2 regions of the Paenibacillus sp. FSL R5-0345 genome follow, and region 1 is predicted to be linked to the other one. Evidence: a T-box and tRNA genes for the amino acid it is inferred to sense, from the RefSeq annotation. Region 1 holds a T-box; the other holds one or more tRNA genes.

Region 1 (11,598 bases):
GAAACGTCCTGGAGGATTCTGTACATCCTTCCCTGAGAGCAAGAAATCACGGATATTCATGACCTATAGCGGCACAACCTCCAATGTTTCAACCTTGGCGCATGAGCTGGGGCATGCTTATCATTCTTATTTGCTGGATGATCAACCTGTATTTAATCAGAACTACGCTATGAACGTTGCAGAGACTGCTTCAACCTTCGCAGAGGTCATTGTGTCTGACGCTCAGGTTAAAGCCGCTAGCAATGCTGAAGAGAAGCTGGCGCTGCTTGAAACGAAGATTCAGAACAGCGTTGCTTTCTTTATGAACATTCACGCTCGGTTCTTGTTCGAGACTCGTTTTTATGAGAAACGTAAGGAAGGCCTTGTAAATGCTGAAGAGCTGTCTGAATTGATGGTGGAAGCACAGAAGGAAGCTTTCTGTGGGGTGCTTTCAGAATACCATCCTCATTTCTGGGCTTCTAAACTGCATTTTTATATCACGGATGTGCCATTCTACAACTTCCCTTACACCGTAGGTTACATGTTCAGCACAGGCTTGTATCGACTGGCCCTGCAAGAAGGAGCTTCCTTTGCGGATAAATACGATAGCTTGCTGCAAGATACTGGTGTGATGACTTTAGAGAATCTGGTACTTAAGCATCTGGGTGTGGATCTGACGAAGCCGGACTTCTGGCAAGGTGCTACAGATCTGATTGTAGCTGACATTAATGAGTTCTTGGAAATGACGGAGCACTTAGTTTGAAAAAGTCTAAACTAAGACATATTTTACGGTAGAAAAAACAACAGAATTTCAGTATGAATACGCAAAAGCCCCTGATGCAGGGGCTTTTTTTAAGGGCAAAATGTCGAAAAAACACGGTTTATAAAAACTAATATACAATAATTCTATGGATTTCGCGCATCTATAGGGATAATAACCCAATTTTGCCGAATAATGTTGTTTACCTTTTATTAGTAACCTATAATGAGTCTTAAGCCTTATATAAGGCGAAACTAGAAAAATCACTCAGCTAGCTCACAAAACAGAGTAAACGCTTACAAAAACAGTTTTATACGAAGTGAATTCGGATGAAACAAAGTCTCACAAAACTTTTAGGAGGAAAAGTATGCTTAAGACAGAACAGCTATCATTAGCAAGACAGATGGACATGGTATTTAAGGAGCTTCAGGAAGAATTATCAGGATTAACTTCTGGTACGGTATTTGTGCAAATACGAAATAACATGATTGGCAAATTCGGTATACGGCATAATCCTCTTTCTGGGCGGAGTGGGGGGTTCACTGATGTGAAAGAAGGGATGACAGATGGACAGCAATCTTCTTTTCGACTAATGGCGCTGGAAAGCCTGAAGTACAAGCGTCGTTGGACACATGGTGAGATTTCTTATGAATTTGCCATTAGACAGGGTATGGTGATTGTAGATGCTACGCTGGAGTCCAATTACAATATGGCCAACTTGATGATTCGTTCTCCTCGTAATGCCTACGCTGAAAGTTCCGAACAATTTTTTGGTTAAGCGTTATTTACATAAACTTTATAGTTCATATTAAAAATAAGAATTTATATGCTTGCGTAATAAATTATCCTTCTCCTTCTCGCAAAAAATGGAAACCGACACTAAAAGGACGGTAAGACCGTTTTTTCTTGTGAAAATCAAAAACCCTCCCACAGCTTCAGAAAGAAGTGTGAGAGGGCTCAAAAGCTACTCGGTTTTAGGCTTTTTTAATATGCCCTAGCCGGATAAAACACTTAAGATAACGTTGTTACTGACGACCGGACAGTTGTTGTTCTGCCAGTTGTACTAGACGTTTAGTGATGTAACCGCCCAGAGAACCAGTTTCGCGAGAAGTGTAGTTCCCGTAATAACCGTCAGCTGGGATCGTTACTCCAAGCTCCTGTGCTGCTTCATATTTCAACTGTTGCAATGCCGCAGTTGCTTGAGGAACGACCAGGTTATTGGAACGGCTGCTACGACCTTGACCTGCTTGACCCATGTGTGTCACCTCCTTCGCCCGTTGTGAAGATAGTATGAGCGCTAAGAGGTTAATTCATGCATCCCTTCGAAAGGTTTTAAGGCTGGTAATTATTAGTGAAATAAAAGTGAGGATAGGATAGAAATTCTTTGTTGCTAGGTATCATACAAAAAAATCGGTCTTTCCTTACGTAATCGCAAGGCAAGACCGATATAATGTATATCTGCTTTAAATCTCAGGATAAATCATTTCCAGCAAGGTGGTCAGATTCTGACTCTGTCCGGGTTCTATCGTTAAGAGGCCTGTGAAGGAAGCGTCATCGGATACATTCGGTGCATTTGCGAGCCATGTATAGGGTTCAATGCACAGAAATTGATCTGCTGGTCCTTTGGTATATAGCACCCAGTGACGGAATAGATTCTCGTCAGCGGTATAACGGAGGCCATAACCATCATCGCGTAATAATAGGGCTTCTACAGGCTGTTTTTCTCCAATGCGAAGAGCAGTATCAAAATTAGTTCCCTGCATGTTCATTCCGGTGTTCAAGGCTTCCAGATCACCAAGTGGAATTAGATTGCCGCTAGGGAGCAATTCATCGTTCAGTTCATAAATACTATTTACTGGGAGTTTAAGATTCCAGCGCTCAGGTTCTCCATCAATCATAAACCAGGTGTGATAACCGATCCCAAAAGGAATTCGATGATCTCCGAGATTTGTAACCTTTAAAGTTTGGGTAAATCGGGCTTCCTGAAGCCTAAATGTCATTTCGAATTTAAGTGGGATAGGGAATTGTTCCATCCAATGTGGATCATCTTCCGTTCGGAATTCAGTAGTGACCGCGCAACCATCCTCATCTTCTTCAATATCGCTGACACACCAGGCCTGAGTTCGGTGTAGACCATGAATATGATTGTCATTAGCGGTATTCTGGTCAAATTGATAACTTGTACCGTCGAACTGAAATTGGCCCTTACGAATTCTTCCGGGTGGAATTAATAGCGGCATGCCAAAATGGTAAGGTTTTTGCATAAAGAAAGCTTGATCGCTTTCATCAGGCCGCCGTAGAATTTCCCGTTGATTCTTTACATCAAACAATGAAATCACGTTATTTCCTAGTCGCGGCAAAAGCGTGACTTCCAGTTCACGGCTGTGCAAAATATAAGTATCATAACCGCCCCACTGCCCTTTGGTCACCTGTTTCATGAGATATGCTCCTTTATCGTAACTGTAATCGAATAGAACATGGATAACCTTATCATAACAGATTTATACCGTAGTGGTTAAGTGATTTGACAACTTCTCTTTATGGTTCTATGATGAAGGCATTAATTCATGATGATAATGTGATGACGGGGATAAGTAGGCAGGTATTGTACCTTCAGAAAGCCGGTGGTTGATGCGAACCGGTAGGACACTCCTGATGAATGGACCCCTGAGCGCCGAGCTTGAACGGGAGCTAGATGCCCTAGTAGACCGGCCGGATCTTCTCCGTTAACGGAAGACGAAGGCTGTTTTCTTCTTGTCCTAACAAGATTAAGCAGCGAATAAGGGTGGCACCACGGTCTCACGTCCCTTGCGGATGAGGCTTTTTTTGCGTTCTCGGAAACTTAGAAATTACATCAAACGGAGGTCTCTATTATGAAAAAAGTAATGTCAGGCATTCAGCCGAGCGGTTCACTTACACTGGGGAACTATATAGGAGCACTGAAAAATTTTGTGAAGCTGCAAGATGATCATCAATGTTTCTTTATGGTTGTCGATATGCATGCGATCACTGTAGCTCAAGATCCAGCGGCGCTACGTGAGCAATCAGAGTCTGTAGCGGCTCTATTTATTGCAGCAGGAATTGATCCTGCACGTTCTAATGTTTATATGCAGTCGCATGTGCCGCAGCACGCTGAACTAGGCTGGATTATGACGACACTTACAGCGATGGGCGAGCTGGAGCGTATGACCCAGTTTAAAGATAAATCATCAGGTAAGGATTCTGTCGGCGCTGGTCTTTTCGTCTATCCTTCCCTGATGGCAGCAGATATTCTAGTTTATAATGCGGATCTTGTGCCGGTAGGAGAAGATCAGAAGCAGCATTTGGAGTTGACTCGTGATTTAGCTGGGCGCTTCAATAATCGTTTTGGCGAATTCTTTACCATTCCTGAGCCATACATCCCAGAGGTTGGCGCACGTATTATGTCTCTAGATGATGGCACCAAAAAAATGAGCAAGAGCAATCCAAACGCTGGAAGCTATATTGCTCTGTTAGATTCAGCGGACGTAATTCGTAAAAAAATCAGCCGTGCAACGACTGATTCTGGACGTGAAGTGATCTTTGATCCGGCTAATAAGCCAGAAATCAGTAATTTGATGAGTATTTATTCTGAGTGTTCTGGAATGACACTTCAGCAAATTGCCGATCGTTATGAAGGACAAATGTATGGCGGCTTTAAGAAGGATCTTGCTGAAGTGGTTGTATCCACGCTTGAGCCTTTACAACAAAGATATAATGAAATTCGTAGCTCGGGTGCGATCACAGATATTCTTGCTGAAGGAGCTGGTCGCGCACGTATTGTTGCAACAGAGACGCTGAATGGAGTTAAAGAGCGGATGGGATTTCTGCCAGCTCGTTAATCTAATCAGCGCTTAGGCTTTCCTGTTTGCGTCTGATCTTGGCTTTGAGGATAAATCCCCAGCCAATATTCATAACACAGAGAAACCCGAGCAGAAGTGCCAACCAAAAGCTATAACTGATCGCGATTGAAGCGGCTGTAAGAATAAGAATAGAAGAACAAGCGAACCAAAGTGAAAGTCCTTTACCCATTAGGAGAGCCTTCCTTTCTATGTCTACTAAAATGAATCCCGGAGTATGATAACCATACTCCGGGATTTTTTGTGATTATAGAATAGATCTCTGCGTAAGTCTACAGTTTCATCGTAAAGAACCGGGATCAATGGAAAATCGTTTGTCGAGCTTCTCGCTGCTAAGCCAACCTACATACGTATTTAAAGGTCGATATTGATTGTCCATCACTAATACAGCCACAAATGGGTATTGTTTGCGGTGTAAATAACGCACGTCCCCCCAGCGCACCATATATCCTGAAGGAAGTTCCTCCACTTCGGCTACTGCATAAGAGGTGAAGTATAGAAAAGACTGAATATCAGGGTGCGACTTGGATATCTCTACAGCGGGATGATTCGAGCAAACAGCATGTTTGAACCATTCCAGACGGTTATTCACTAACTGCCCAACATTATAGCTGCCATCTTGTTTTACTTTTACTACGTTCCAGCGCTTTAGTGAAATTGTAGGGATTACAATATAACGTTCGCCGACATTATGATGTAAATCCTTAAGCTTGATATTACGCGTAAGGCGAGCGTGAACGACGGTTCTCCAAATATAATAAAGAATAGTACAGGCATAAAGCGTAATAAATAAAGGTTGCGGTGGAACGATACCGGTGATCCAGAGAAGGATGGCAGCGATATGGCTACCAAATATAAACGGATCAAAAATATGGATGATGTTCCAGGCAATCCATTTCTCCGTGAATGGACGAGCAGCCTGAGTTCCATAGGTATTAAATAGATCAGAAAATACGTGAACACCTACACCAATGAAGCTCCATAGCGCAATATGGCTTAGGGCTTGTAAATCAGTAAAGCCGAATAAGGGCCCTAACACGAAGGAAATCAGGGCGGGCCATAGAATTAGAAAGGGTAGGGAATGTGTGATTCCTCGGTGGTTACGAATATACAATGCATTGTCCTTCAGTCGCAGCGCAGTATCAGCATCAGGAGCCTGAGAGGCGAGAACCGTTGCCAGCATAACAGCTCCGGCCAGTTTCGGATCAGAAGCAACGATGGGATCAACGAAGGAAAGCCCAGCTAAGCCTAGGCCCATAACTAAATGTGTAGCAGTATCCATTGGTCAGTTCTCCTTTGTTGTTCGGAAGTTCTCTATTAATAATTACCCAAATACAGCTCAGGTTATTAAGGGGATTGCAATAAATATAAAATAATTATTGTCACGTAATTGTCGAATTCATGAACTTACTGCCCCATGACTGTCAAAGTCTTCACGGGTTTGTTATGATAAAGTTAACAGCGAAGTTTTAAATGCTTCGGCTAGAACGTTAGATGTTCGTTTAGAAGGAGGATCATTAGGTGTGGACAATCATATAACATTTCAAGCTTCTTCCGACTCAGCAGCTATGTCTGCAAAATCTCCACCGGAAGGTGCTGGCTGGCGTGATTTCATTACCGTAACAAAACCCGGTATTATCCGATCTAACCTCATTGCGGCCTTTGCGGGATATTGGCTTGCCTCAGGTTGGGATGTTAATTACGGCAGGTTAGTTCTAACTCTGCTAGGAACAATGCTGGTTATGGCTTCGGCCTGTGTTTTTAATAACTATTTCGACCGTGACCTGGACATGAAGATGGAAAGAACCCGTGAAAGGGGGCTTCCTACAGGACGACTGAAACCAAACATTGTATTATTATACGCCATTGGGCTTGGTATTGCAGGTTTGATCGTACTGTTTGCTTTTTCGGGTATGCTTGCCGGTCTGTTTGGAATTGTTGGCATGTTCGTTTACGTTGTAGTATACACGCTTTGGTTGAAGCGGACATCAACATGGAGCACCTCAGTAGGTGCAATTTCTGGAGCGATGCCTCCGGTAATTGGTTATGTCGCGGTTTCAGGAAGCGTTGATCTAGGTGCTTGGCTGATTTTTGCCATGTTGTTTTTATGGCAGCCTCCTCACTTCTGGGCTTTGGGTATAAGACGTAAAGAAGAATATAGAGCGGCAGGATTTCCATTGCTACCTGTAGTTAAAGGAACGCGGCGTACGAAATTTCAGATGATTCCTTATGTAGCCCTTTTGCTGCCTATTCCAGTGTTAATGTACGCCTACGATTACGCAGGCATATTTTATCTAATCATTTCAACAGCGTTGTCCTTGGCTTGGTTAGTATTGACCTTGATGGGCTTTAAGGCTAAAGATGATGAAGTCTGGGCGAAGAAGAACTTCCTCTTCTCCATTAACTACCTGACAGTTAGTTTGATCGTACTTGTATTAAATACGATTCACGGTTAAGAAGAGGGAGGGTATACGTGTCCGTGCAGACCTTTAAGCGTTATAAATGGACTTGGCTTCTGCTATTACTTGCTTTGATTATGGCTGGTTATCTGGCAGTTAACTCTTTGAATTTAGGAAAAGAAAAACTGCCAGTAATCGGAGAAGTACAGGACTTTTCTCTTGAAAATGTGAATGGAGACCAGATTACTCTGGCTGATACACAAGGTAAAGCACGGTTGGTATACTTCTTTTTTACTCAGTGTCCGGATGTATGTCCTATAACTACGTTTTTGTTATCTCAGACACAGAAGATTTTGGTTGAGGATGGCAGCTTTGGTAAAGATACGGAGTTTGTCTCTATCTCTTTTGATCCGAAGAATGATACTCGGGAAGCTATTAAGACGTTTGCGGACCGTTTTCAGGCGAATTATGATGGATGGTATTTCTTGCGGGGAGATCAGGAAGAAGTTCGTAAGCTGGCGACTGATTCTTTTAAAGTACTAATCGCGGGGAATTCCAAAGAAAATTTCGTACATGCCAACCGTATAGCGTTAGTTGACCGAGACAATCGTCTTCGTGCATTGTATGACGCAGGTGATACGGAGACCGTAACTCCTGAATTTCTTGCGGCTCAGCTGAAGGAATTGGCTCGGGAATAGAACATACCGATACACCAAAGACGCCTTTTTCGAATCCCCCTTTTTGGAAGGGATAACGAAGAAGGCGTTTTTTTAATGAAATATAAGAAAATATAAGTTTCACGCTATATAGAATCCTTAATATTTCTCGTATAAACGCTTATCGTCCTTATAAGGACGATAAGCGTTTATGCTTGTTTCAGCTTAAAAAGGAAGGGGTTCAGGATAGATGATGAAATCTTCCAATCCAGCTTTCTCAAGCTGAGTGATATTGTATTCATCGGGCGTACCCTCCACCCCAGCATATCCGCGACGAGTATAGATGTGACCGGCATCGGGGAAAGCATCACGGAGAACACTGCGTATTTTTTTGCCAGAAGAGTCGTTATCCAGATAAAGGTACACTTCTCCATCCCCTACTTGTTGCCGAAGGGACTCTAATTTAAGTGTATTTAATGTGCCAAAGGTACATAGGATTTCTACTTCCGGTACCAGCACACGCCGTAATCTGCTACGATCGTTTTTGCCTTCGACAATAATCGTAATGGACATTAACTGAAAATCACCTCCGGAAATGGGCCCCAAGCTTCAGACTCATTATAGTTTACCGAAGGATCGTCATTTTTAACAACCGTTTCTGCAGGAAAGTCTTCATTCCCCGGGAAATGTCGTAAAAACAAAGAATCATGCGGCTCGCCCGTTCCATTTGGAAGTGAGGTCAGATAGTTTCCCTGTATTGTTAGGCGGAAGCAGAAGCAACGCGACCATGAGCAGTAGAAAGGCTATGAAGTAAGGTGAAACGAATCCCCTTAGCTGTCCGGCGGCTACGGGTCCAGCGAATGCACCAAGTGACATGGCAATCGACTGCAAGGAGAAGGTCCGACCCATTCGACCAGGGCCGCCTAGACTAATAAAAAGTGATGCCATTGCAGGGAACAACACTCCTTTAGCCGCACCAAGCATAAAGAGAATAGCGGCAGTCGGAATGGTGTGGAATGAAGCGAGTGCAAAGAAGCAGATGGCCATTCCCAATAATGCCGCTGCAATTCTTCCTCCCGGAGAAAGACGGTTCAGGAAGAGCATGCTGAGCGTTACCAAAGCACCTAAACTAAGGAGTGACAGTAGGATGCCTGTGGAAAGAATGCTGTTACTGCCTGTTTGAGACAGTGGGAGCTCGAAAAAGAGCACGCCTTGTGAACAGGAAACGAAAAAAGGTAACAGGTAATAACGTTTGGATACGAGATCATCATCTTTCGCCGGAATAGAAGGTTTAGCAGGGATTTTTGGTGACTGCGCTGTGCTTAGCGGGCTTAATGTACGTCTTGAAGGCGCAGGTACACTGAAAAAAGCCATGACTCCTGTTGCGATAAGCAGCCATCCAAGTGTGGTGAAGGTGCCAGAGTAGCCGGCTTTTGCTACAATAAAAGCTCCCGCTGCAGGGGATACAACTGAAGCTAAAGTATGAACGATACCATGTCCGGACATATATTTACCTTGCTCTGTGGCATCCGATGACAATGAAGCCAGCAGTGTCATACATGCTGGAGAGAGGAAGGCGAGGACGAATCCACTCGCTGCTCTTAGCATTAGCAGATGCCATGGAAGCTGCACATGAGCCTGCAGCAGTAAAATAGCTCCCGCAGCGACAAGGCTGAAGACGATGTAGCGGCGGGAACCGTTGCGATCGACGAGTACGCCTGCAAGTAGATTGCCGGGAAGGTGGGTCAATGAGTACATGCCCATCATCCAGCCAATAAAGGTGGGTCCCGCACCAAGAGAGATGGCAAAGGGTGTAAGGACAGGATACTGAGCATGTAAATCGAAGAAAGCCAGAAAGAGAAATAAGTATAGCCACAGCGCAGTTTTCACAGGGAAACACCTCCAAGAGCCACCTACAGCACAAGTTAACGCAGGACGGCTTAATAATGAAGAACAAAATTAAAGCACTACTTGTACTTTACGTGGGACAGAGAGGGCTTATACCGCTTTTTTAAATCGTTTAGTAGGGTATACCTTTCGCGGAGGGTGGAACCATGAATTATGATGGGCATTCATGTATAATAATTAATATTGGCGTTATGTCTATGGGAAGTGAGAATCCTTAGGACGAAATTAGGTGATAGGGGTGTTGTGAGGTTGATGGATCCAGAGGTATGGTCACAGTTTATAAGGGAAAATTGGCTAGTTATTGTTATTGCGCTTGTCCTGCTGTTTGCGGTTGTTAATTTGGTCAAAACCGTTCTGAAATGGGCGATTGTCATTGTTATCGTTGTAGGTTTATTCATCTATAGTGGTGTTACAATGGACCAAATTGGTAACGCTGTGAATAAGGTGGCGGATGGAACAGTAAGTACGCTAAAGAAGGAAGCGCAAGAGGTTATGCTTAAAGAAGCGCAGGATGCGAAGTATACTTCAAATGGAGATGGGACATTTACGATCACAACCCCAAATATTGAAGTGAAGGGCGCAGCGGGTGAAGATAAAGTAGAGGTTACTTTCCGTGGCGTTAGTCTTGGGAAGTGGAGTGTTACAGATACGACAAAAACATTTATCGAGGAAGCCCAAAAACATAAGTGATAGGCTTGAACTCAAAAAATATAACAGCCGAGCAAGCAGGCGACTGAAAGGAGTGAGCGGATATGATAAACGGATGGATGGCTAGTGTGAGTGATGCTAATATCATCTCCATCGCCCTCCTGCTGGTTGTAGTCTTCTCACTATTGCAAGGCTGGAGCAGAGGCTTCTCAAGTGCCACCGGAAGATTATTTGGACTGCTGGGAACAGGATTATTTACTATAGTATCTTTGGTACTAGCTATCCCAGCTGCGGCTTACCTGAATCCTTATGTAGAGAATTGGGCGTCGGGGATTAGTTTGCCTGATACGAAGCTTACCCAGTTGCAGCAAATTTATTATACGGCGGTGTCTGTGCTATCGGAATCCCCGCTAGTTCGGTTTCTGCTGTTACTCCTGATTTCTTATATGTTGATTCGTATGCTCCTGGGATTGTTATCCATGTTGCTTCCTTTTCCGCAATTACGGCGTACTAAGAAATTTAAAGATAGAAAGATTACGCAAGTAAGCCGAATGGGAGGAGCAATTGTTGGATTAATTATCGGCTTAACTCGTAGTCTGGTAATTGTTCTTGCTCTTTTTATCTGTGTCGGATTAAATCCAGAGAGTGGGTTTAGTCATTATGTGGAGTCATCTCCAATCTATAGTCAAAGTGCTGCCGCTGTATTTGAACCTATTGTTGGGGAGACCGTGCAGAAGAAGCTCCCTATCCTGACGAAGACCGTTGCAGCTGAGATGAATGATATTCTTCGCAGAAAATATGAGGTTATTGATCACGAAATTCCTCAGGATATTATAGGAGCAGCAGAAGACATTGCTGGACAAGCGCAGGGCGAAGAAAAAAAAGCCAGACTTCTCTATGATTGGGTAGGTTCGCGTGTAACTTACGATTATGCCAAAGCTGATAATTATTTGCAAAACAAGGTCTGGCATGAACAGACACCACAGGATACATTCGACACTCGGCAAGGGGTGTGTATAGACTATGCCCGATTGTACGCAGTGATGGCCCGTTCACAGGGCTTACAAGTACGGGTTGTAACAGGCCAAGGGTATGACGGACGTGGCGGTTATGGTGCACATGCTTGGAATGAAGTATATATAAGTGATCGGCAAGCGTGGATCCCATTGGATCCGACTTGGGCGAGCAGTGGAGATTGGTTCAATCCGAAGGACTTTGATGAAACTCATATAAGGGAGAACGCCCTCTGAGTGAGGGCGCTGAACTCCTTGGGTGTGGTACAATAAACTCAAGTTACAACAGCTCTACCTTAAATGCGAGTGTTATGCTTACAATAAGCAGCTTAGAAATCACCTTCATCATGAGAGCAA
Region 2 (11,598 bases), 140 kb from region 1:
CCGTAAGGAGCGCTGGACAGCATACAAGTGAGAATGCCGGTATGAGTAACGAAAAGATCAGTGAGAATCTGATCCGCCGAAAGCCCAAGGTTTCCTGAGGAAGGCTCGTCCGCTCAGGGTAAGTCGGGACCTAAGGCGAGGCCGAAAGGCGTAGTCGAAGGACAACAGTTTGAAATTACTGTACCACCGTAATCCGCTATGAGCGATGGGGTGACGCAGGAGGGTAGTGACGCGGACTGATGGATATGTCCGTCTAAGCAGTGAGGCTGATGTGTAGGCAAATCCGCACATCATTAAGGCTGGGCTGTGATGGGGAGCGAAAATTGTAGTAGCGAAGGTCATGATCTCACACTGCCAAGAAAAGCCTCTAGCCAGGAGAAGGTGCCCGTACCGCAAACCGACACAGGTAGGCGAGAAGAGAATTCTAAGGCGCGCGGAAGAACTCTCGTTAAGGAACTCGGCAAAATGACCCCGTAACTTCGGGAGAAGGGGTGCCCCGGTAGTGTGAATAGCACGAGGGGGCCGCAGTGAAAAGGCCCAAGCGACTGTTTAGCAAAAACACAGGTCTGTGCGAAGCCGCAAGGCGAAGTATACGGGCTGACGCCTGCCCGGTGCTGGAAGGTTAAGGGGAGTGGTTAGGGGTAACCCGAAGCTATGAACCGAAGCCCCAGTAAACGGCGGCCGTAACTATAACGGTCCTAAGGTAGCGAAATTCCTTGTCAGGTAAATTCTGACCCGCACGAATGGCGTAACGACTTGGGCGCTGTCTCAACGAGAGATCCGGTGAAATTTTAATACCTGTGAAGATGCAGGTTACCCGCGACAAGACGGAAAGACCCCATGGAGCTTTACTGCAGCTTGATATTGAATTTGGGTACGATCTGTACAGGATAGGTGGGAGCCGTAGAAATCGGAGCGCAAGCTTCGGTGGAGGCGCCGTTGGGATACCACCCTGATCGTATCTAGGTTCTAACCTAGTGCCCTTACCGGGTACGGGGACCGTGTCAGGCGGGCAGTTTGACTGGGGCGGTCGCCTCCTAAAGAGTAACGGAGGCGTTCCAAGGTTCCCTCAGAATGGTTGGAAATCATTCGAAGAGTGCAAAGGCATAAGGGAGCTTGACTGCGAGACCTACAAGTCGAGCAGGGACGAAAGTCGGACTTAGTGATCCGGTGGTACCGCATGGAAGGGCCATCGCTCAACGGATAAAAGCTACCCTGGGGATAACAGGCTTATCTCCCCCAAGAGTCCACATCGACGGGGAGGTTTGGCACCTCGATGTCGGCTCATCGCATCCTGGGGCTGAAGTAGGTCCCAAGGGTTGGGCTGTTCGCCCATTAAAGCGGTACGCGAGCTGGGTTCAGAACGTCGTGAGACAGTTCGGTCCCTATCTGTCGTGGGCGCAGGAAATTTGAGAGGAGCTGTCCTTAGTACGAGAGGACCGGGATGGACGTACCGCTGGTGCACCAGTTGTTTCGCCAGAAGCATGGCTGGGTAGCTACGTACGGACGGGATAAGCGCTGAAAGCATCTAAGCGTGAAGCCCCCCTCAAGATGAGATTTCCCAATTAGTAAGACCCCTTGAAGACGACGAGGTAGATAGGTTGGAGGTGGAAGTGCAGTAATGCATGGAGCTGACCAATACTAATCGGTCGAGGGCTTATCCTATACTTAAAATGCAAATTCAATTCGGATTCAGTTTTCAGGCATCAAGCCTGGTATGAATATTCCCTGATAGCTCAGTTGGTAGAGCACTCGACTGTTAATCGAGTTGTCACAGGTTCGAGTCCTGTTCGGGGAGCCATATGGAGAGGTGTCCGAGTTTGGCCGAAGGAGCACGATTGGAAATCGTGTAGGCGCCACAAGCGTCTCGAGGGTTCGAATCCCTCTCTCTCCGCCACAAATTTTTAATTAGTATGGCCCGTTGGTCAAGGGGTTAAGACACCTCCCTTTCACGGAGGTAACATGGGTTCGAATCCCATACGGGTCACCAAATTTTCACTTGATTTTGTATAGTGGACTTTGGTACAATAACAATTGTTGTTTACGGAGGCTTAGCTCAGCTGGGAGAGCATCTGCCTTACAAGCAGAGGGTCGGGGGTTCGATCCCCTCAGCCTCCACCATATTCATTTAAGAACGACGCGGGGTGGAGCAGCCCGGTAGCTCGTCGGGCTCATAACCCGAAGGCCGCAGGTTCAAATCCTGCCCCCGCAACCAATTTTCATCAAGTAATTATATCTTTTGGAACCGTGGTGTAGTTGGCCTAACATGCCTGCCTGTCACGCAGGAGATCGCGAGTTCGAATCTCGTCGGTTCCGCCATTTTCTTGGCTCGATAGCTCAGTCGGTAGAGCAGAGGACTGAAAATCCTCGTGTCGGCGGTTCGAATCCGTCTCGAGCCACCATGTAGTATACAACTTAATATGCCGGTGTAGCTCAATTGGTAGAGCAACTGACTTGTAATCAGTAGGTTGGGGGTTCAAGTCCTCTCGCCGGCACCATCTTTGGGGGATTAGCGAAGTGGCCAAACGCATCAGACTGTAAATCTGCTCACTCACGTGTTCGGTGGTTCGAATCCATCATCCCCCACCATTTTTTAGGGGCATAGTTTAAAGGTAGAACAACGGTCTCCAAAACCGTTGGTGTGGGTTCAATTCCTGCTGCCCCTGCCAATCTTTATCCAGAGTCTTTCTCTAAAGTTTAATATGGCGGTCGTGGCGAAGGGGTTAACGCACCGGTTTGTGGATCCGGCATTCGTGGGTTCAAGTCCCATCGGTCGCCCCATTTACTTTAAGAAGAACAGCAACAAATTCAGTTTAATATGGCGACTGTGGCGAAGGGGTTAACGCACCGGATTGTGGTTCCGGCATTCGTGGGTTCGAGACCCATCAGTCGCCCCATTTTACTTTAAAATGTTATTGGGGATTAGCCAAGCGGTAAGGCAACGGACTTTGACTCCGTCATGCATAGGTTCAAATCCTATATCCCCAGCCATTTTATGCGGACGTGGCTCAGCGGTAGAGCATCGCCTTGCCAAGGCGAGGGTCGCGGGTTCGATTCCCGTCGTCCGCTCCAATGTTTTCATATGGCGCCATAGCCAAGTGGTAAGGCAAAGCTCTGCAAAAGCTTTATCCCCAGTTCAAATCTGGGTGGCGCCTCCATTAATTTCATATGTGCCGGCGTGGCGGAATGGCAGACGCGCTCGACTCAAAATCGAGAGGGAAACCGTGGAGGTTCGAGTCCTCTCGCCGGTATATCAAAAAGGTTTGTAAAGTCGCTTGTATAAGCAACTTTACAAACCTTTTTTCTTTGTCTATGAACTTTTATTCTTAAGCCGTTGTATTAGAGACACTTCTAATTCAACGGCTTTTTTATGTGAAGCGGAGTGAATTGAATTGTAATTTTATTGACTGCTTAGTCGGAATGCCCGCGGTGTGAGACCAACTTCACGTTTAAACATATTGCAGAATTGAGCATCATTGACAAACCCAGCAGCAGCGGATACTTCTGAGATATGCATTTGGGTATGTTGTAAGAGAGACTTTGCATAATCCAGACGTTTCAATAGTAGATAGCGAAGAGGTGAAGAGCCGAATCGCTCTTTAAATAAATGGCGGAAACGATCATAGCTGTATCCAGACATCTCAGAGAGTGTTGCGACCGATAGCTTATGGCGGTAATGCTCATTCATATAGTTTAGAACATATTGGACTCTGTCTTCCGTTGGCGATTGAAACCCAGAGGCGCTAAGAAGCCGTATCAGATGAACAGTGATTTCGCTCATTTGAAGGTTCAATAGTTCAGAGAATCCATCTTGTTTGCGCGTAAACTCTGCTTTCATTCGAAGCAAGATCTGTAGAACAGTATGGTCTTTATCATCTTCATATACGCCTTGCAAATTCTCCATATTCGGGTGATTTGAATGGAAGCCTACAAATAGTATAGTAGCGTCTTCGCGATGATTCTCGTCATGTTTATGATTGGGTGGTATTAGCGCGAATGAAGAAGAACGAAAATGATAACTTCGCGAACCTACATTGGTAGTTCCTAATCCGTTTAAATAATAGACTAGTTCATAACATTCATGCTGGTGTGGTGGAATATAGGTATTAACCTCATGTGCTGCATTTACAATATATAGAACACGATCCATGATGAGCCTCCAATAATTATGTTTTAGCCGAATCGTACAAAATTATGACCGAAATCATATAATTATTTTCATTAATATTTGATATGATCGTATCAATAAATCCGAAGATTAGCAACCTGACTGGCCATCTCGTTCGGAAATTAGTCGGATTATTCGTAAAAATTATAATTTTCTCTCTATTTTTGAGTGTATTCGTTAAAATCATTAAAATTTTGACAATGTTACATGAAATATGAGAGTTTCCATCTAAATCGTGAAATATACAACGGACTAAGAAGGAGAATCTCTCAAATTACTAACCAACTATAAATAGGGGGAATAGAAAAATGAATAAGAAAGTTCTTTCTTTGTTGTTACTAGTAGTAATGGTAATGGTCACAGCTTGTGGAAATAATACGTCGAGTAATGGATCTTCCACGAATGCAGGATCTAATGCAGCTGAAGGTGGAGAAACAAGTTCAGGAGATAAACTCAAAGTTGTGCTTCTGATTCCAGGAACGCTTGGAGATAAATCTTTCTTTGACTCTGCGAATAGCGGTTTGCAAAAGGTTAAGGATGAACTGGGTGCAGAAACAAAGGTTGTAGAAATGGGTGTCGATAAAACGAAATGGGAGCCTACGTTTAACGATATCGCCGCTGAGGATTGGGATGTTATTATTTCTGGCGGATCGGAAATTACAGAGATGTTTAATGCAACGGCTGAATTATATCCAGACAAAAAATTCATTAACTATGATACCGATATAGATGAAGCACCAGAGAACATGTACAACATGTCTTATGCGACTAATGAAGTATCTTTTCTAGCAGGTGCTGTAGCGGCGCTAGCTACACAATCCGATATGCCTAATGCTAATCCTGAGAATGTGATCGGATTTGTAGGCGGTATGGATATTCCAGGGATTAACGCTTTCTTGGTTGGCTACATTCAGGGCGCTCAATATGTTGATCCTGATGTGAAGGTAGCTGTATCGTATGCTGGTGATTTCGTTAACCCGGCTAAAGGTAAGGAGCTTTCACTGATTCAATATAACTCCGGTGTGGATGTTATTTTTAACGTAGCTGGGGGTACAGGTCTTGGGATCTTTGATGCAGCTAAAGAGAAGAAGAAATATGCTATTGGCGTAGACTCTGATCAGGCGATGTTACTTAATGAAACAGATAGCGAAAAAGCAAACTTGATCGTTACTTCTTCTATTAAAAAGATTGATAGTGCTATTCTGGGTGCCGTGAAGAAATTACAAGAGGGTACGCTGGAAATGGGTAAACGTGATGTATTGAGCTTCGTAGATGATGGTGTAGGCATTGCAGAGAATGAGATATATAAAAATGTCTTCCCAGCGGATCTTCAGGCTAAAGTTGAAGAAGTGAAGCAAAAGCTGATCAATAAAGAAATTACAGTAGATAACGCGATGGGAATGGAAACCTCAGAAGTAGAAGCCATTCGTAACGCAGTTAAGCCTTAAGTATAGCTATAAAGTGATAAACCTACAGTTGGAGATTCTTCTATTAGAAGAATTCCAGCTGTATATTTTTGCAGACCTCCAAGTGGAAAGGCGTTGAGACCGATGAACAAAGCTCTGTTGGAAATGCGGGGAATTACGAAGGTGTATCCCAATGGCGTCGTTGCAAATAAAGACGTGCATTTTTCTTTACGTGAGGGAGAAATTCACGCGATTGCGGGCGAGAACGGCGCGGGTAAATCAACTTTAATGAAGATCATGTTCGGCATGGAAGAGCCTAGTGAAGGTGAGATCTATATCAAGGGAGAAAAAGTGAAGCTGCAATCGGCTCAGGATGCCATTGATAGAGGGATCGGTATGGTTCACCAGCATTTTATGCTGGTTCCTTCTTTTACGGTAGCAGAGAACATGGTGCTGGGCATGGAGCCCCGTAAGGGAGTCGGCATCAATTATGCTGAAGCCGTGCGCATGACCGAAGAGACTGCGAAAAAATACAATCTGGCAGTGGATCCAAAAGCAAAAGTGGAGGATCTTACGGTTGGTATGAAGCAAAAGGTTGAGATCCTGAAGGCGTTGCTGCGTGGTGCGAAAATCCTAGTTCTAGATGAGCCGACCGCGGTGTTAACCCCACAGGAAACAGAAGAATTGTTCCGTGAGCTTAAGCAATTAAGAGAGCAGGGACATACGATTGTGTTTATTTCACACAAGTTGAAAGAAGTGAAAGCGATCTGCGACAGAATTACGATTATGCGTAGTGGACGTAGTGAAGGTGTCTTCCAAACGAAGGATGTCACGGAGCAAGAAATTTCCCGACTCATGGTGGGTAGAGATGTTGTGTTGAAATATGACAAGGAGATTCTGTCTATTGGTGAGGCGGTGCTCACTGTGCAAGGTCTAGGTGTAAATGATGCACACGGCAAAGCGTTGCTATCAGATATTAATTTTACGGTACGCGGAGGACAGATCGTCGGGATTGCTGGTGTAGAAGGAAACGGGCAGACACAGCTCATTGAGGCTCTTACAGGGAGCTTAAGAGGGGTTTCAAGCCAGGGTTCTGTGCTAGTGAAGGGAAAGGATATTCGAGAATCGGATATTTTGGATATTCGTAAGTTGGGTGTTTCTTATATCCCAGAGGATCGGATGCATCAAGGGATAGCTAGTGATGCGAGCATAGCGGATAATCTGCTGTCCACTCAGTATCGTACAAAGGAAATGAATAAAGGTCCTTTTTTGAATGGATCACGAATTGCTAAGCTAGCCGTATCACTTGTAGAGGAATTTAAAGTCCGCTGTTCTGGACCTTCTCAGCCAATAGGTATGTTATCAGGTGGTAACATGCAGAAAGTTGTCGTAGCTAGAGAGTGTTCTACTGAACCGCAACTGCTTATTGCAGAGCAGCCGACACGGGGTGTGGATATAGGCGCAGCGCAGTTCATACATCAGAAGCTTTTGGAGCTACGCTCAGACGATTGTGCGATTTTGCTAGTGTCAGCAGATTTAAATGAGATCTTAGAGATCAGCGATAGTCTACTAGTGATGTATGAAGGAAAGATTGTTGCCTTTTTCGAGGAGCCTTCTAAGGTTAGTGAAGAAGAATTAGGGCTTTATATGCTAGGGATTCATCGACAGGACGAGGAGCACATCAGGAGGGCCGTAAATCATGTTTAAAGTAAAATATTTTGAATACATTCGAACATCGGCGGTAATCGTTATTGCACTCGCCATTGCTTTTCTGATCATCTCATTGGTCAGTAATCAGCCGGTGAAGACGATTGGTATATTCCTATTTGAGCCGTTATCCAGTAAAGGTCATATCGGTAACGTCATTGAGATGGCTATTCCGCTCATGTTCACAGGGCTAGCAGTTTCCTTGTTATTCCGGGCGAATATGTTCAACTTGGGCGCTGAAGGAATTTTCTATTTCTCCGGTGTTGTAACCTCCGTGTTGGCTATTCATTTAACGCTGGACGGGTGGCTGCATCCGATCGTAGCTATTGCTGCGGGTTCTATTGTAGGGGCGCTGCTCTCTGCAATTCCCGGGATCCTCAAAGCCAAATGGAATGCCAATGAGCTGGTTACATCCTTGATGTTCAATAATATTTTGTTTGGAGTAGGTTTATATCTACTGAACTATCATTTACGTGATGCAAAAGCGTTCGCCAATGTATCCTACAAATTCGAGAAAACGGCACTGCTGAGTAAGATGGTACCTGGCACTCGTATTCATACCGGACTGATCATCGTTATCGTGCTTATTATTGCAGCGCATCTATTTCTATACAAGACTAAATGGGGATACGAGCTGCGTATGACAGGCATCAACCGGAACTTTGCACGTTATTCAGGCATGAAGACCGCGAAGGTTATTATACTGGTTCACTTGATTGCTGGTTTTATTGCGGGGATGGGTGGTTCCGTAGAAGTGCTAGGGATGTATAACCGATTCCAATGGACTTCGTTACCAGGCTATGGCTTAGACGGTGCTCTTGTAGCGATGTTAGCCAAGAATAATCCGCTATCCGTAATCGGTGCTGCATTGTTCCTTGCATATATCCGGATCGGAGCCGATATGATGGCACGTCTGTCTGATGTACCTTCTGAGATGATTTCTATCATACAGGCAATTATCATTCTTCTGATTTCGGCTGAGCAATTCCTGAAGTTCTGGAAAAATCGGATGCTCTTGAAGGAGGCGAAGGAAGCATGAACAGTTTGTTTGATGTGATTTTTACGACTGACTTTGCTTTCTCTGTCCTTCGAGTGACAACACCGATTCTATTCGCTGCGCTTGGAGCGTTAATCTCTAATAGAGCGGGTATCATCAACATCGGTATGGAAGGCATCATGCTTGTCGCGGCTTTAGCTGGCGTCATTGTAAGCAGCTACACGCATAGCGCGTGGGTAGGTTTACTTGGGGCTGTGATGTCCGGAACATTGATCGCTGGAATATTAGCTTTTTTCACACTGAAATTCAAAACACATATCATTCTCGGCGGCGTAGCTATTAATATGTTCGCTTCGGGAGGAACCGTGTTTATTCTTTATCTGCTTAGCGGAGACAAGGGTTCTTCTACTTCTCTGGCAAGTAAAGTGCTACCTAGTGTAGAGATTCCTTTGTTGAAGGATATTCCGGTGCTTGGGCCTATCCTATCAGGTCATCACATTTTGACGTATGTATCTATTATTGCTGTGTTTGTTGTCTACTATCTCTTAAACCGTACACCGCTTGGTCTGCGCATTCGTTCAGTGGGTGAAAATCCACATGCTGCTCAATCTGTAGGCGTAAGTGTTGTGAAAATACAGTATATGGCTTTGCTGCTTAGTGGATTTTTCGCTGGTTTGGGCGGGGCTTACATGTCGATGGGTTACCTGTCACTGTTCACTCGCGATATGATCGCTGGTCGGGGCTGGATTGCGATTGCCGCAGAGTCTATGGGTAGAAGTACGACAGTAGGCACGGCGCTAACCTCTCTATTATTTGGTACGGCAGACGCCTTGTCGAATGCGCTACAAGTCCTGAAGATTCCTGCAGAACTGATCGCGACGCTTCCTTATGTAGCAACGGTAATTGGACTAGTGATTTATGCTGTATCTGAGACACGGAAGAAGAACAAAAAGCTAAAGAGCCCGCTAGTGAAATAGCGATAGGAGTAACGAGGATTTATACAACTAAGGAGTGAATGACTATGCGAACACCTATTATTATTGACTGCGATCCAGGGCATGATGACGCTATCGCAATCCTGCTTGCAATAGCAAATTCGGAGAAGCTGGATCTGCGCGGGATTACAACGGTTGGAGGAAACCAGATCCTCGATAAAATCACAGAAAACGCACTTAAAGTGATCAGTTTCGTGAATGCGGATATTCCTGTAGCCAAAGGGGCTGCGGGTCCGCTGTTCGGCAAGCTTGTTACAGGTGAGGAAGCGCATGGTGAATCTGGCATGGACGGCCCACTATTGCCGCCAAGTAAATTCCGCCCTGTAGAAGAAGGCGCTGTGGAATTTATGCTGAACATTATCCGTTCTTCGGAGGAGAAAATTACGCTCGTACCGATGGCTCCTTTAACGAATATTGCGCTATTAATTACAGCATATCCGGAGATTAAAGACAGAATTGAGAAGATCTCATTAATGGGCGGAGGAATTTCTTATGGAAATGTAACCTCTACTGCGGAATTTAATATCTATGTAGATCCTGAAGCCGCTCGTATCGTGTTTGAATCGGGTATTCCGATCACGATGAGTGGTTTGGATGTGACCGATAAGGCAGCGATTTTCGAGGATGAGATCGTAGCATTGAAAGAGCGTGGGCCAGTGTCCACTATGGTCGGAGAGCTGCTAGATTTCTATTCGATTTACGGAAAGAAAATGGGCTATGTTGGCAGTGCGCTGCATGATCCATGCGCAGTAGCTTGGCTCTTGCACCCTGAACTGTTTGAATCCGAGCATCTGTATGTAACGGTGGAGACAGAAGGCAAGCTAACACGTGGAATGACGGTTGCAGACAAACGAAAGAAGACGGTTCGCCCAGCAAATGTAGAAGTTCTGGTGGGAGTAGACCGGGAAGCATTTATGAAACTGATCTTTGATTCACTGGAAAAGCTAGATCAAGAGCTGCTTGCGGCTGAAGGGAACTAACCTATGGCAGGATGGGAGAGACTTCAGGAGACGGTTCAGTTTGAATTGGTTCAGCGTGGAGAAGAAGGCTGCAAGATTGACGGCTTCGCGGATAAACTAGCTGCTGCAGGTGCCGATGAAATTAAGCTGATGCAAGTATACAATGAGTTGATGGAGCTCACGGTTGCTGAGGACTTTCCTTATGAAGAGCCGTCTTCACTGGAAGAGATTCGTCGTCTACGTCCAGAAGGTCCACGTAAGCTGCATCCAGAATGGAGCGAGGCGGAGTGGAGAGACAAGTTCTATGGTGCTTGGCTGGGTAGAAGTGTTGGCTGTGCACTCGGAAAACCACTGGAGTATTGGGACTACCTCTACGGTAAAGATGGACGCCCGGGCTGGGAGAATATTGAGCTGTGGTTCCGAGGTGCGGATGCATGGCCAATTACCGGCTATACGCCTGGTCATTCACGGGCAGAGGCAGAATATGGTCTTGGTTTAAGTGATTGGACTTATGCTAGTACCCAAGAGACAATCAAGTTTATGGAAAGCGATGACGATATTCGTTACACGGTTTTGGGCCTTATGCTGCTGGAGCAGAAAGGACTGGATTGGGATTCTTGGGATATCGGAAAGCTCTGGCATAAACATCTGACATATGCTCAGGTATGTACGGCTGAGACACAGTCGTATATGAATTTTGCGCAGGAGACATCTCATTTACATGGTGAGAAGCCTGCGGATTGGCTGGCGCGGCAGGAAAGAGTGCGGATGCACTTAAATCCATACCGGGAGTGGATTGGTGCGGCTATACGCGCAGACGGACTGGCGTATGGCGCGGCAGGCCATCCTGAGCTTGCGGCGGAGCTAGGCTGGCGCGATGCTTCTTTTTCACATGTGAAGAACGGGATCTATGGCGAGATGTTTAATGCAGCGATGATTTCGGCGGCTTTTGCTGAAAAAGATAACGAGCGTATCCTAGAGATTGGTCTTAGTGAGATCCCTAGTACTAGTCGTCTGGCAAGTGATGTACTACGAGGCATAGATATTGCGCACAATGCTAAGAGTGAGCGTGAGTTGGTGAGTAAGATTTGGGATACATTCAGCCACTATGATGCGGTGCATACCAATAATAATGCTGCCCTTGTAGCTGCTTCGCTGGTCTATGGCGGGAATGATTTCGAAAAAGCGGTCGTTACTTCCGTATACGGAGGAATGGATACAGACTGTAATGGAGCTACAGTGGGGTCGATTATGGGAGCGAAGCTTGGAGCAAGTGTGTTGCCGGCTACATGGGTTGAACCGCTCCATGATACACTATATGCAGATTTACCCGGGTTTCATCCGATAGCGATTTCGGAATGCGCGG

Evidence for each region. A T-box is a leader RNA that pairs with one kind of tRNA and senses whether it is charged. The one in region 1 lies ahead of trpS (tryptophan--tRNA ligase), so its partner is inferred to be a tRNA-Trp.
Region 2: it encodes a tRNA-Trp, which carries the amino acid that the T-box ahead of trpS (tryptophan--tRNA ligase) is inferred to sense. The anticodon was not compared.

The regions. Positions count from the first base shown of each region.
Region 1 is NZ_CP009281.1:5,689,947-5,701,544, reverse strand. Features, by position in the region: gene R50345_RS25085 (M3 family oligoendopeptidase) at 1-742, shown strand, start outside; gene R50345_RS25080 (hypothetical protein) at 1,107-1,517, shown strand; gene R50345_RS25075 (alpha/beta-type small acid-soluble spore protein) at 1,765-1,995, opposite strand; gene R50345_RS25070 (aldose 1-epimerase) at 2,203-3,177, opposite strand; T-box leader at 3,312-3,551, shown strand; gene trpS (tryptophan--tRNA ligase) at 3,613-4,599, shown strand; gene R50345_RS25060 (hypothetical protein) at 4,601-4,789, opposite strand; gene R50345_RS25055 (metal-dependent hydrolase) at 4,898-5,899, opposite strand; gene cyoE (heme o synthase) at 6,141-7,073, shown strand; gene R50345_RS25045 (SCO family protein) at 7,091-7,714, shown strand; gene R50345_RS25040 (DNA primase) at 7,898-8,245, opposite strand; gene R50345_RS25035 (MFS transporter) at 8,378-9,562, opposite strand; gene R50345_RS25030 (hypothetical protein) at 9,833-10,270, shown strand; gene R50345_RS25025 (transglutaminase domain-containing protein) at 10,333-11,478, shown strand.
Region 2 is NZ_CP009281.1:5,832,006-5,843,603, reverse strand. Features, by position in the region: rRNA gene R50345_RS25720 (23S ribosomal RNA) at 1-1,665, shown strand, start outside; tRNA gene R50345_RS25715 (tRNA-Asn) at 1,726-1,801, shown strand; tRNA gene R50345_RS25710 (tRNA-Ser) at 1,805-1,897, shown strand; tRNA gene R50345_RS25705 (tRNA-Glu) at 1,916-1,990, shown strand; tRNA gene R50345_RS25700 (tRNA-Val) at 2,046-2,121, shown strand; tRNA gene R50345_RS25695 (tRNA-Met) at 2,139-2,215, shown strand; tRNA gene R50345_RS25690 (tRNA-Asp) at 2,242-2,319, shown strand; tRNA gene R50345_RS25685 (tRNA-Phe) at 2,327-2,402, shown strand; tRNA gene R50345_RS25680 (tRNA-Thr) at 2,423-2,498, shown strand; tRNA gene R50345_RS25675 (tRNA-Tyr) at 2,504-2,589, shown strand; tRNA gene R50345_RS25670 (tRNA-Trp) at 2,596-2,669, shown strand; tRNA gene R50345_RS25665 (tRNA-His) at 2,706-2,781, shown strand; tRNA gene R50345_RS25660 (tRNA-His) at 2,822-2,897, shown strand; tRNA gene R50345_RS25655 (tRNA-Gln) at 2,917-2,991, shown strand; tRNA gene R50345_RS25650 (tRNA-Gly) at 2,998-3,072, shown strand; tRNA gene R50345_RS25645 (tRNA-Cys) at 3,085-3,158, shown strand; tRNA gene R50345_RS25640 (tRNA-Leu) at 3,173-3,251, shown strand; gene R50345_RS25635 (AraC family transcriptional regulator) at 3,401-4,150, opposite strand; gene R50345_RS25630 (BMP family ABC transporter substrate-binding protein) at 4,477-5,616, shown strand; gene R50345_RS25625 (ABC transporter ATP-binding protein) at 5,719-7,281, shown strand; gene R50345_RS25620 (ABC transporter permease) at 7,274-8,320, shown strand; gene R50345_RS25615 (ABC transporter permease) at 8,317-9,255, shown strand; gene R50345_RS25610 (nucleoside hydrolase) at 9,300-10,253, shown strand; gene R50345_RS25605 (ADP-ribosylglycohydrolase family protein) at 10,257-11,598, shown strand, end outside.